DNA from 2 places in the Saccharobesus litoralis genome. Region 2 is predicted to be linked to the other one. Evidence: predicted binding sites of a transcription regulator. Region 2 holds the regulator's gene; the other holds the start of a gene.

Region 1 (3,437 bases), 2.0 Mb from region 2:
GCTAAATTCATCACCTGAATTGTTTGCTGTAAAACCGTATCTGAAACGTTTTGTCGAGTTTCGATCACTCTATTTTGCACTTCACCGTCATGCATAACGATGACACAAATCAGTCGAGTTGGGGTTAACTTAAATAATTCAATTTTATCAATTTTGACTTTATTCAGTTTGGGTACGGTCACAATCCCTGTCATCGCAGTTAATTCTGACAGTAAACCTGAAGCATGCGCACATAATTCGGTTGATGAGGCTTGACAGCCTAACGCCTGCTGCATTTGTTGTTGAATATGTTGTTCAATGGGTGAGACTGTTAGTAACTGTTCAACAAAAAAACGTAAACCCGAAGCCGTTGGGATCCGCCCTGCCGACGTATGAGGAGACGCCAACAACCCCATTTTTTCAAGGTTCATCATCACATTACGCACTGTCGCAGGACTAGCACCAATTGCCGCTGAATGAGCCAAATACTTCGACGATACCGGTTGGCCGTCTCGTAAATAATGCTCTACTAACATTTTCATAATTTGAAGGTTGCGATCATTCATATATTGCGTAAATTTTGACCCTACTCAAATGAGTTATATGTTTAAAAATATAAAATTCAATGATTTAAAAAAATTACTGTACACTTGCTGTACACTTGCAATATCAATGTCATTTGTGAATATTCATGAACTCTAAATTTTCCACTGTCGGCCTCGTTGGCAAAGCAAATCAAGCCAGCTCAGAAACCTATATGCGCTTGCGTGAATTTTTGACGCAACGCGGTATCGAAGTGAAGGTTGCTCCCGGTCGTCAGTGTGATGACGAGCAAGCACGTCAGGAACAACTTATCGAATTAGGTCAGGCTTGTGATTTAGTCATTGTCGTTGGCGGCGATGGCAATATGTTGGGCGCAGCCCGCGCATTCTCTAAGTCACAAACCCCAGTTATTGGTGTTAATCGTGGTAACCTAGGTTTTTTAACTGATCTCAATCCCGATGCATTTGAAACCACATTAAGTCGAGTTTTGATGGGCGACTATCGCTCAGAAAAACGTTTCTTATTAGATGTCACCTGTAAAAGTGCCAACGGCTTTGTTAGCAGTAGCGCTGTCAACGAAGCTGTTTTGCATTCTGGTCAAGTTGCACAGATGATTGAGTTCGAAGTCTATATAAATGACAACTTTATGTTTAGCCAACGGGCTGACGGCTTAATAGTATGTACACCAACAGGTTCAACCGCCTATTCATTATCGGCTGGTGGTCCAATACTCACGCCAGACCTTGAAGTACTGTGTTTACAACCTATGTTTCCGCATTCGTTGTCTCACCGACCGATTGTCGTAGATGCGAACTCTTGCATTCGCCTAGTTATTTCCAAGCCGCAAAACTCAATGACAGTAACCTGTGACGGCCATAACGCCATGCCGTTGGCAAAAGGTGATGAGATCCGAATTAAAAAGCAAGAAGAGAAACTCACGTTACTGCACCCTAAAGATTACAGTTACTACAATGTTATCCGCCGTAAACTGAACTGGGGCAGCAAACTTTATTAACTTGTATTTACGTTGGCATCCTTAATTTTAAAAGATGCCAACTTTCCTCTAATTCTTGTCGATATTTCCTTTTTACGCTCTTGACCATACAGTATTTATACAGTATAAAACAACTGTAATTTCAACCAGTATAACTAAACACAAAGGCGCTTGAGAATGTTAACGCAACTGTTTGTTAAAGACTTTGCTATCGTTGAGAACCTTGATATTGAATTTCAACCTGGCATGACCACCATTACAGGAGAAACCGGAGCCGGTAAATCCATCTCTATCGATGCTTTAGGTTTATGCTTAGGCGACAGAGCCGAAGCCGGCATGGTACGCAATGGCGCAAATAAAACAGAAATAGCCGCCACTTTTAATATTCAAAATATCAGCGCAGCCCAACAGTGGCTGGTTGAAAATGAACTACTGGATGAAGGCGAGTACGAATGTATTATTCGCCGCACCGTGAGTGCTGAAGGCCGTTCGCGCGCTTATGTCAATGGTGCGCCAGTTGCCGCCCAACAACTTAAAAGTTTAGCTCGCCACTTGGTGAATATTCATGGTCAACATGCCCATCAACTACTGGTTAAACCTGAATACCAACTCAGTTTACTTGATGATTTTTCGGGGCATACTCAATTATTAGAAAACAGCCTTAACAGCTATCAGTATTGGGCCATGCAACGTAATGAGTTAGCCAAATTAAAAGAGCAAGAACAGCAACGAGCAGACAGATTGCAGCTTATTGAATATCAAGTAGCAGAACTCGATGAATTTGCCTTAGTGGAAGGTGAGTTTGAACAAATTGAAGCTGAGCATAAACGCTTATCCAATGCGGTCAATTTACTTAATGAAAGTCAAATGGCCATGACCATGCTCTATGATAGTGATGAACACAGTGCGTGTGGCTTGGTGCAAAGTATCGCCAACAAATTGAGTAACCTAGCGTCAACAGACGCGGCGATTAATGGCGTTGTGTCTATGCTCAGTGAAGCCAGTATCAACCTGCAAGAAGCCAGCAACGAATTACGCCACTATGTAGACGGTATTGAACCTGATCCAGAGCGCTTAATGCAGCTAGAAGATCGCATGTCTACCGCCATGGAATTATCACGTAAACACAGGATCGCCCCTGAACTACTTTATCAAGAACATGAAAAACTCAGTGCAGAATTACTAGAGCTAAAATCATTTGGTGAACTAGGTGAAACGTTAGCGCTAGAAGTCGAAAAAGCCGAACAACGCTATTGGCAAGCGGCGGATGAATTACATGCGAGTCGCTGTGCCGCTGCACAAAAGCTATCTAGCCTGATCACTGCCAGTATGCAAGAGCTCAATATGGCACAGGCAGAATTTAAAATCCAAGTCGATAAAACCACAACGCCCAGTAAACTTGGCTCAGACAATATCGAGTTTTTAGTTTGCGCTAATTTAGGTCAAAGCCTGCAACCTATTAGTAAAGTTGCCTCAGGTGGTGAACTATCGCGCATAAGTTTAGCTATTCAAGTGATAACCGCTGAAAAAGTCGATACCCCTACCTTAATATTTGACGAGGTCGATGTCGGGATAAGTGGTGCAACGGCCGCTGTTGTTGGTCAAATGCTACGCCGTATTGGTGATAATACCCAAGTGGTTTGTGTCACTCATTTACCGCAAGTTGCCGCTTGTGGTCATAACCAAATGCAAGTGAGCAAACATAACGAAGCCGACCGCACCCATACTAAAATGTTTACCTTAGATAATGATTCCCGAGTGGTTGAACTGGCTAGGTTACTTGGTGGTGACAAATTAACCGACACCGCCATTGCCAATGCGAGAGATTTATTGGCCGGTTAAGACTTAATAATGTCTATTTGATAGGGTTAACGCAGTAACATGGTCGGGTTGTGGTTTGCAGCTTCAAGACGACCGACGG
Region 2 (3,437 bases):
GCTTTATTTGCGGCTATTCCTGGAACCGCAATTACACTGTCTTCAAGAATGAAATTTGAAGAGAAATGTAAATGGTATTATAAGAAGTTTCATGACATAAGCGCATTAAAACGCGATATTGAATATAACAATTTCCCGAAGGAAGAAGCATCTAAAAAACTATCCTTAATACTGAGCCAAAGTGAAAAACTCTATCCTGGATTTGGCTCTAATGATTAGTAAACTTAACAGCCCTATTCATAACTCTATTATCAAACAGCTATTTAGGACTGGCGGGTTATCGAGATTTCAAAAATTATTACCTTCACTACGTTTGCCGGCACTTGAAGTCTTATTTTCCTAGATTATTAAGCTATACGCGGTTTATTGGGATTGCTTCTAGTGTCGTTGTTCCTATGTGTAGTTACTTAACATCTAAGCTTGGTAAACCAACCGGTATCCAATTTGTCGATTCTACAAAAATAGAGGTTTGCCATATTATCAGAGCCAAAAGAAACAAGGTGTTTGAGGGAGTTGCTAGACATGGTAAAGGCACAATGGGATGGTCTTTTGGTTTTAAGTTACACTTAGTTATCAATCACTTCGGTGAAATAGTTTCATTGAAACTAACAGAGGGGAACATAGATGATCGCAAACCAGTCCCTGAAATGACAGAGTCACTATTTGGTAAACTTTATGGTGACAAAGGTTATATTAGCAAAGCGCTATCGGGAGAGTTGCTTGAAAAGGGAGTTGAATTGATAACAACAATCCGTAAAAACATGAAGAAAAAATTCATCTCATTATGGGATAGAGCCATACTTAAAAAGCGGTTCATAATAGAAACAGTGAATGACCAATTGAAAAACATTTCGTACATTGAGCACTCCAGACACCGCAGCGCACATGGCTTTATGCTGAATTTGCTTGGCGGTTTAATCGCATATAGTTTAAAATAAGAGAAGCCATCATTAGATTTAACAGCAGAGGAACTGGAGCTATTAAATAGCAACAATTTAATGCTGGCTTAACCAGAGCTCAGGTTAATTATTGAACTAGAGTCATGAGCAGTGCTGAACTCTTTATAACAGCTTGTTATCGGATTAAAGAGGTAAATTCTGAACTATTACCAACTTTAGAAATGACTTAATGTTCATTACTTTTAGTAAATCAAATTCTGCCAAAATGATTTTTGGTATCTAAATATATAGCTAAAACCCTCAAAAGAGCTTATTTATTCAAGTTTTGACCTATTTAGTCTTTTTGGCTACGCGGTAAATTTGTAAAAGTTTATGTGCCCTGGATTTTTTCAGAAATAAACTGAACCCGACAGATCAACAATAATTTTTTATTGAATGTTTGCGTATTTGTACAGCCTGTATATACTAACAGGTAAGCAGCCATTACGGATCCACTAAAATGAAGCCACTTACTCCTCGTCAAGCAGAGATCCTGCAACTAATTAAAGATAATATTTCAGAAACTGGTATGCCGCCAACACGAGCTGAAATAGCTAAAACATTAGGCTTTAAATCACCTAATGCAGCGGAAGAACATTTAAAAGCGTTAGCACGTAAAGGCGCTATAGAAATAATGCCGGGCACGAGTCGTGGTATTCGTCTAATTGGCGCTGCTAATGATGAAAGTGAAAATGAAGGTTTGCCTTTAGTGGGTAAAGTGGCTGCGGGTTCACCTATTTTGGCGACAGAGCATGTAGAAAGCCGCTATCAAGTGGATCCCAACTTATTTAAGCCAAATGCTGACTATTTATTGCGGGTTGAAGGCGAAAGCATGAAAGATATTGGTATTATGGATGGCGATTTATTGGCTGTGCATAAAACGCAATCGGTGCGTAATGGTCAGGTTGTGGTGGCTCGAGTGGAAGAGGATGTCACGGTGAAGCGTTTTGAGAAGAATGGTGGTGAAATTTTACTTCATGCTGAAAACCAAGAGTTTGCGCCTATTAAAGTGGATTTAGCCTCAACACCTTTTGAAATAGAAGGGATTGCCGTTGGTGTTATTCGCAACACGACTTGGATGTAATAAAACCTGTTTGTTGATGTTATAGTCAAAGTGATCAGGTTTTAGGGGAAGCCGTCAAAGCTACCGCATCCGTGCTCTCGCTCCTTACCTACATCCATGTAGGCAAGCTTCGAGCCCCCATGAGCATATGCTCTACTATGTGATTGGGGTGAGTAAGCGCTGACAATGAACCATAAGACCTGAGCGAGAAGACTATATAGCCGTGCGTATCTTACGCATGGCTTGTTAGTTTCCCTTCAGTGCTTGGCTAAATTGCTGCTTTAGGCAATTGAGTTACCATTTTCTATATTGGCATCAGTGGCCTATTATCTCTTTTCATTTTTAATATCTATTTCTAAGCTTCTTATAGTAAAAAAATCCAACTGCTAGATATTTGTTCAGATAAGTAGCGAAAACCTACGTTTTTAGCGGCTTTTAGCTCTTGTTTGCCTTTCTTAAAACCTCTTTTAATTCAATAACCTTGTTAAAAAAATGTAAGTTTATTGGACGTATATCAAATTACTGTCTAATTTTTATTTGTCGGCTGACTAAAAAAGAATCAGCCACCCAGTTTATTTATTACTAGATACTGAGCTTGTCACAATAAAAAGGTGCGAACTAGCCATAAACCATTAGAGCTAGAGCGCGATTGCCAACAAGGGGAGTTGCTTGGTGAAAAAGGTTATTTTATCTCTACTCGCTTTTATTTGCTGTACGGGAGCTGTGTTAGCTGCATCTCCAGAATCGGCACCTATGCCATTAAACATGACGCGAGGCGTTACCTCTATTAGCGCAGATGTGTATGACTTACACATGCGAATTTTCTACATATGCACGGCAATTGGTGTTGTAGTGTTTGGTTTAATGTTTTGGGCGATGATTTTTCATCGTAAATCACGCGGTCATAAGGCGGCTAATTTCCACGAAAGTGTAAAAGTAGAAATAGCATGGACCGTAGTGCCGTTTATCATCTTAATTGTCATGGCAATACCGGCTACGCAGACGTTAATTGCAATGGAGGACACGTCTGAACCTGATGTCAGTATTTTGGTGACAGGCTCTCAATGGAAATGGCATTACAAGTACATGGAAAATGATATTGATTTTTACAGTGTGCTTGCAACACCTACAGAACAGATCACGGGTAAGTGGGATAAAGGGGAAAACTACTTACTTGAGGTAGATCGACCATTAGTTATCCCAACGGGTAAGAAAGTTCGTTTTTTAATGACGTCTGATGACGTTATCCACTCATGGTGGGTGCCAGACTTCGCAGTGAAAAAAGACGCTAATCCCGGTTTTATCAACGAAGCTTGGACAAAGGTTGATGTACCTGGAATTTACCGCGGTAAATGCGCTGAACTTTGCGGTAAAGACCATGGGTTTATGCCTGTTGTGGTTATCGCTAAATCACCAAGCGATTATCAAGCTTGGGT

The links. Region 2 encodes LexA, which represses DNA repair genes until DNA is damaged. Its sites were predicted from a motif close to TACTGTATNNNNATACAGTA; they were not measured.
Region 1: a site for LexA is predicted at 1,649-1,668, ahead of recN (DNA repair protein RecN). Genes of this name have one in related genera too.

The regions. Positions count from the first base shown of each region.
Region 1 is NZ_CP026604.1:4,792,645-4,796,081, forward strand. Features, by position in the region: gene hrcA (heat-inducible transcriptional repressor HrcA) at 1-545, opposite strand, end outside; gene nadK (NAD(+) kinase) at 671-1,537, shown strand; gene recN (DNA repair protein RecN) at 1,694-3,358, shown strand.
Region 2 is NZ_CP026604.1:2,751,823-2,755,259, forward strand. Features, by position in the region: gene C2869_RS09685 (hypothetical protein) at 1-219, shown strand, start outside; partial or broken gene C2869_RS09690 (IS982 family transposase) at 273-1,010, shown strand; gene lexA (transcriptional repressor LexA) at 1,399-2,022, shown strand; gene coxB (cytochrome c oxidase subunit II) at 2,674-3,437, shown strand, end outside.